2 linked regions of the Defluviitalea raffinosedens genome follow. The main gene of each other region encodes a partner of the protein of the gene in region 2 in a complex. Links are inferred from orthologs where the notes say so. Each region holds a gene or a part of one and is shown on either strand. Other genes may lie near its edges.

The links.
Region 1: the proteins of secY (region 2) and secA are in contact, whole or in part, in a crystal structure (PDB 3DIN), measured with the Thermotoga maritima proteins. The link is inferred for Defluviitalea raffinosedens from one-to-one orthologs. Residues at the interface, in WP_004081795.1 of Thermotoga maritima: Glu108, Gly109, Glu110, Glu111, Ala236, Glu237, Arg238, Arg239, Ile240, Thr241, Ile242, Gln243, Tyr244, Ala245, Arg246, Arg247, Val248, Thr249, Gly250, Arg251, Arg252, Val253, Tyr254, Gly256, Ala257, Ser258, Thr259, Tyr260, Leu261, Pro262; in WP_004082002.1 of Thermotoga maritima: Glu261, Ala262, Arg263, Lys300, Ala301, Arg302, Thr303, Ile304, Ile305, Leu323, Tyr324, Asp325, Pro326, Val329, Ser330, Tyr333, Ile336, Lys340, Phe345, Val349, Glu363, Phe364, Tyr374, Ser375, Gly376, Gly377, Glu393, Ile395, Thr482, Ser483.

The regions. Positions count from the first base shown.
Region 1 is NZ_JAFBEP010000016.1:42,320-45,765, reverse strand. The notes cover bases 290-3,404. They hold secA (preprotein translocase subunit SecA), read right to left. Parts: upstream 3,078-3,404; coding sequence 501-3,077; downstream 290-500. Other genes in these bases: hpf (ribosome hibernation-promoting factor, HPF/YfiA family), read right to left, coding at 3,226-3,404. In the rest of the region: more of hpf, read right to left, coding at 3,405-3,446. UniProt on the Escherichia coli protein: Required for protein export, interacts with the SecYEG preprotein conducting channel.
Region 2 is NZ_JAFBEP010000001.1:179,248-182,529, forward strand. What follows is about bases 275-3,225. They hold secY (preprotein translocase subunit SecY), read right to left. Parts: upstream 2,403-3,225; coding sequence 1,146-2,402; downstream 275-1,145. Other genes in these bases: map (type I methionyl aminopeptidase), read right to left, coding at 275-475; JOD07_RS00855 (adenylate kinase), read right to left, coding at 475-1,125; rplO (50S ribosomal protein L15), read right to left, coding at 2,403-2,843; rpmD (50S ribosomal protein L30), read right to left, coding at 2,873-3,055; rpsE (30S ribosomal protein S5), read right to left, coding at 3,068-3,225. In the rest of the region: more of map, read right to left, coding at 1-274; more of rpsE, read right to left, coding at 3,226-3,282. UniProt on the Escherichia coli protein: The central subunit of the protein translocation channel SecYEG. Consists of two halves formed by TMs 1-5 and 6-10.

The sequences.
Region 1 (3,446 bases), on a different replicon or contig from region 2:
TCCTCTGCCCATCTTACGTACATTCTAAGGAGCATGGATACCCAGTCACAGGCTTCTGTTCCTCCCGCTCCTGAATGGAGGGTAAGGATCGCATTATTCTTATCATACTCGCCATCAAGCAAAGTAGCAATCCTCATGTATTCATAGTGGCTGATAAATTCTTTAGTCCCCTGTTTAGCTTCAGGAATCAGGCTTTCTTCCTGTTCTTCCAATCCCATTTCAACCAGAGTTACTATATCTTCGTATTCCTGGTATAATTCATTATATTTTTGAATTTTGATTTTTAATGATTTTATTTCTTGTAATACTTTTTGAGCTTCCTCCATATCACTCCAAAAATTCGGATCTGCGGAACGCTCTTCTAAAGTTTTTAGCTTCTCTTTGGCACCGGCAATGTCAAAGTGAAGCCCCCATTTCCTCTAATTTTTCCTCATAGGGTTGAAGTTCTAATTTTAATTGTTCCAGCTCTAACAACTTGATCAACTCCTTATTTCACTGTACTATGCATTTCTACCGCAACAGTGTTTGTACTTTTTACCGCTTCCACAAGGACAAGGATCGTTTCTTCCAACTTTTTCTTCCTTCCTCTTATAAGGGGTTTTTACACTGGACTCTTCTCCTCTGTTTGTGGAAGTTGGTTCTGCAACTCTTTCTCTTTCAGGTTTATAAGCAATTTTTACATGATACAGAGCACGAACAGTATCTTCCTGAATATTTGCACTCATTTCTTCGAACATATCGTATCCGGCAAACTGATATTCCACCAGAGGATCTCTTTGGCCATATGCACGAAGTCCGATTCCCTGGCGCATCTGATCCATATTGTCAATGTGATCCATCCATTTTTGGTCAATTACCCGAAGAAGAATAACCCGTTCTATTTCACGCATCTGTTCTTCTCCGATTTCTTGTTCCTTCTGTTCATATAATTTAAGGGCCTTGTCTATAATCTTTTCCTTTAGAGCTTCCTTAGTAATATCTTCTCTTTCTTCTTTGGTTATTTCTATGCCCTGTATAGGCATGATTTTAGTGAGATGTTCTCTTAATCCAACTATATCCCAGTCATCTGCATGAGGACTTTCTCCTGTGTACATATCTACAGAAGATTCAATGATTTCCTTAACCATTTTTATAATGTTATCTCTTAAGTTATCTCCTTCCAATACCTTGCGGCGTTCACTGTATATGATTTCTCTTTGATCATTCATAACTCTGTCATATTCCAGCAAATGCTTACGGATGGAGAAGTTATTGCCTTCTACTTTCTTTTGAGCACTTTCTATGGCTTTTGTAAGCATCTTATGCTCGATAGGTTCATCCTCAGGCATTCCCATGGTCTCAACAAGTTTTGAAATCCTGTCAGAGCCAAATAATCTCATCAAATCGTCTTCCAAAGAAATATAGAATCGAGATTCTCCCGGGTCTCCCTGACGGCCTGAACGACCTCTTAACTGATTATCGATACGTCTTGATTCATGCCTTTCCGTACCTATAATCTTTAAACCACCTAATTCTTTTACGCCTTCACCCAGTTTAATGTCCGTACCACGACCTGCCATGTTGGTTGCAATGGTAACGGCACCTTTTTGTCCGGCTAATGCTACAATTTCAGCTTCTTTTTCATGATATTTTGCGTTTAATACCTGATGCTTTATGCCTCTTTTCTTTAACATTTGGCTAAGCATTTCTGAGGTGTCAATGGTAATGGTACCTACCAGTACCGGCTGTCCTTTTTTATAAGATTCTTCTATTTCATTGACAACGGCATTAAATTTAGCTTTTTGAGTTTTGTATACCACATCCGGATGGTCAATACGAATCACCGGCTTATTGGTAGGAATAACGATTACGTCCATACCATATATTTCACGGAATTCGTTTTCTTCTGTTAAAGCAGTACCAGTCATTCCACATTTTTTATGATATTTATTGAAAAAGTTCTGGAAAGTAATGGTCGCCAAGGTTTTACTTTCTCTTTGCACTTGTACATTTTCCTTAGCTTCAATGGCTTGATGCAATCCGTCTGAATATCTTCTTCCGGGCATCATTCTCCCTGTGAATTCATCAACGATAACGATTTCGCCATCTTTAATTACATAATCCTTATCTAGATGCATAATATGATGCGCTTTAAGGGCGATATTAATATGGTGCTGAATTTCCATATTTTCAGGGTCTGCCAGATTAGCCAGTCCAAAATACTGCTCTGCCTTCTTTACCCCTTCTTCTGTTAATGTAACGGTCTTAGCCTTCTCATCAACAACAAAGTCCCCTTCTTCCTGTATTTCCTGGCGCATTAAATTGTTTAATGCAGATTCGTCTGTAAGCACTCTTCCCTTTTGGAGACGACGTACAAAGACATCTGCTGCTTTATACAAATGGGTAGATTTAGAACTGCTTCCTGATATGATGAGAGGCGTTCTTGCTTCATCAATCAATACAGAGTCCACTTCGTCGATGATTGCATAATGAAGGTCTCTCTGTACCATTTCTTCTTTATAAAGTACCATATTGTCTCTTAAATAATCAAAGCCCAATTCATTATTCGTTGCATAGGTAATATCACAATTATAGGCCCTTCTTCTTTCTTCGGCATCCATATCGTGTAAAATTACACCTACGGATAAACCTAAGAATTCATGGACTTTTCCCATCCATTCAGCGTCACGTTTTGCCAGATAATCGTTAACAGTTACAACATGAACGCCTTTACCTTCCAAAGCATTTAAATAGGCAGGAAGGGTAGCAACCAAAGTTTTTCCTTCCCCTGTCTTCATTTCTGCTATTCTTCCCTGGTGAAGAATAATTCCACCAATTAATTGCACTCTAAAATGGCGCATACCAAGAACTCTGTATGCGGCTTCTCTTACAACTGCATAGGCTTCAGGGAGAATATCATCCAATGTTTGTCCTTCTTCCAGTCTTTTCTTAAATTCATCTGTTTTAGCTCTTAATTCTGCATCGGACAAACTTTCCATTTGGGGTCCCAAGGCTTCAATCTCATTAACCAATCCTTCTATTCTTTTTAATTCCCGTTCGCTATGCGTTCCAAAGATCTTTTCCAATAAACCTTTCACTAGTTCACCTTCTTTATGATTACTCTATTAGTCGTACTTTTCCCAAATTAGTATATCAAACATTATCCTCATTTACAATACTGCAATATTTACATGAAAGCAAATGACTCTATAAGGAAAACCCTCACGAAATACGTGAGGGCATTTATTAAAATTCCGGTTCAATTAATCCGTAAGTACCATTTTTACGTTTATAAACAACATTCACTTCTTCAGTTTCTGCATTTCGGAAAACGAAAAAGCTATGTCCCAATAAATCCATCTGCATTGCCGCTTCTTCTACACTCATAGGTTTAATTGCAAAGCGTTTGGTTTTTTCTATTACGATGGATTCTTCATCATTGGCCTGATCGATGTCCTTAATAAACT
Region 2 (3,282 bases):
GAGCCTCAACATACTCTTGTATTGCTGCAGATATTTCATATAAATGATGACCCGCTTTTGCATATTGGATTCCTTTATAGAAACTTTCTCTCGTAACTTGTATGAGTTTTTTTGTTTCTTCAGGTACTTCTCCAATAGCATGGGTTTTTGCTCCATCGGCATGAAGTCCATCTAAACATACACCAATATCGATGCCAATGATATCTCCATCTTTTAGCTTAACATCCTTACTGGGGATCCCATGGACGACCTCTTCATTCACTGATGTACATATAGATGCAGGAAAACCGTATAATCCTTTAAATGAAGGAACAGCACCTTGACTACGAATAAATTCTTCAGCAATCTGATCTAATTCCAGTGTAGTTATTCCTGGCTTAAGTGCATGGGCAAGGAGTTCGTGTGTTTTTGCTAGAATCAAACCTGCTGACCGAATCTTTTTAACTTCTTCGTCAGATTTTATTATTATACCCACTATTTACTCACTTCCAATGCTTCTTTAATCCGATTACTTATTTCTTCCACTTCACCAACACCGTCTACAGTTGTAAGTATTCCCTTATTTTGATAGTATTCAATCAACGGTTGAGTTTGTTCATGGTAAATTTCTAATCTTTTTCTGACGGTTTCTTCTTTGTCATCATCCCGCTGTATTAAATCTGAACTGCACTCATCACAAATGTTTTCTTTTGCAGGCTTCTTAAACTCGATGTGATAAGAAGCACCACATTGTGGGCATACTCGTCTTCCGCTCATTCTTATAATTATCTTTTCATCTGGAACATGAACATTTACAGCTCTGTCAAGTTTTATACCCATATGATCCAAAGCCTCATCCAACGCCTTAGCTTGTGGTATAGTTCTTGGAAATCCGTCCAGTATGAAACCGTTCTTACAATCATCCTGGGTAAGTCTGTCTTTTACAATTTCCACAACCAATTCATCAGGTACTAAAAGACCTTTATCCATGTATTCTTTAGCTTTCTTGCCTAAATCCGTTTCATTCTTTATATTCATTCTGAGTATATCCCCAGTAGAAATCTGAGGAATATTATATGCCTTGGAAAGAAGTTGTGCTTGTGTTCCTTTGCCAGCTCCCGGTGCGCCTAGCATAATCAATCTCATAATGGTCTCCTCCTTGGGCTCTAGCTTAAAAAGCCTTTGTAATGCCTCATGAGCATTTGAGCTTCCATTTGCTTAACAGTATCCAATGCTACACCTACTACGATCAGTAATGAGGTTCCTCCGAAACTAACGTTCATCTTAAATATCGCCTGTAAAGCTACAGGCATAAGAGCAATGATCGCTAAGAAAATGGCTCCAACCAGTGTAATTTGGTTAACAACTTTAGTTAAATAGTCTGCTGTTGGTTTCCCCGGTCTGATCCCTGGAATAAATCCTCCGTTTTTCTTCATATTATTTGCGATCTCAATTGGATTAAATGTGATCGTTGAATAGAAGAATGTAAAGAAGAGGATAAGGAGTGCATAAAGCACTGCACCAAAGGGATGAGTCCAACGAAGCCAAACTAAGATTTTACCCCAAACTCCTGTTGGATTCGCTACAAAGAAATTGGTTACCATCTCAGGAAATTGAAGTAAAGACATAGCAAAGATAATTGGTATAACCCCTGCTAAGTTTACTTTCACAGGAATATGGGTGGATTGGCCTCCATATACCTTTCTTCCTGATGTTCTCTTCGCATATTGAACAGCAATTCTTCTTTCTCCTTGTTGCACCAAAACAACAAAAGCAATCATAATTACGAAGACTACTAGCAGGAGCGCCGTGACAACGTAATTTTTATAGCTTAGAAGTACATTGACACCTACAGGTAATCTGGACACAATGTTTACAAAGATAATCAGTGAAGTTCCATTGCCGATTCCTTTTTCGGTGATCTGTTCTCCAATCCACATCATGAAGGCAGTTCCAGCTACAAATGAAAGAATTGCAACAATCCAAGACCATAAATTTGGATTAATTAAAACGTTTTGGTTGCGCATTGCAAAGGTGAAGCCCCATGCCTGGATTGCAGCCAATACAATGGTCAAATACCTTGTGTATTTTGCAATTGTTTTTCTTCCTTCTTCTCCTTCTTTAGCCATCTCTTCCAATTTAGGAATAGCTATTTGGAGAAGTTGAAGGATAATGGATGCATTAATATAAGGAACTATTCCCATTGCAAAAATAGTCATATTTTGCAATGCCCCACCAGAAATCATGTCAAAAAGCCCTAAAGCTCCTCCCTGCTGTTTTAATAAATTCTTGATTGCAGAGGCATTAACACCAGGAACAGGAATATGGGCTCCTAAACGAATTACTAACAACATCATAAATGTATATATTAATCTTTTTCTTAAATCAGGTATCTTCCAGGCGTTTCTAAGGGTTTTGAACACCTAAATCACCTCTGCTTTTCCACCGGCAGCTTCGATCTTTTCTACTGCTGATTTGCTGTAATAGTTAACCATTACAGTTAATTTCTTGGTTATGTCTCCGTTCCCGAGAATTTTTACGCCGTCTTTAGGATTTTTGATGATGCCTGCTTCTTTTAAAGTATCTACAGTTACTACTGTGTTGTCTTCAAAGATATTCAAACGATCTACATTAATTGCTATGATTTCTTTACTGTTTCTATTTGTGAATCCTCTCTTAGGAAGACGTCTGTAAAGTGGCATTTGTCCACCTTCAAAACCAGGTCTTACGCCGCCACCTGAACGTGCTTTCTGACCTTTATGTCCCTTTCCTGCAGTTTTACCTGCACCAGAAGCATGACCTCTTCCTTTTCTGAAACGGTTTTGTTTGGAACCTTCTGCTGGTCTTAATTCACTTAAGTTCATCTTGGCACCTCCTTTAAAGTCTTATTTTCTTATATTTCTTCAACCTTTACGAGATGAGAAATTCTGTTAATCATTCCACGAATGGCTGCATTGTCTTGGTGTTCAACTGTTTTATGCATTTTTGTAAGGCCTAAAGCTTGTGCAGTAAGCTTTTGCTTAGGTTTTGCGCCAATTGTGGATTTCACTAATGTAATTTTTAATTTATTGGCCATCGCAATTCCTCCTTATCCCAGAAGTTCTTCTAATGTTTTACCACGTAACTTTGCAACGTCTTCTGGATTTTTAAGATTTTTTAGAGCTTCGATCGTTGCATTAACAACGTTTCTCTTATTATTGGAACCCAAGGATTTTGTTCTAATATTGCGAATTCCTGCTAATTCAAGTACCGCACGAGCTGGACCACCTGCAATAACTCCAGTACCTTCAGCAGCGGGTTTTA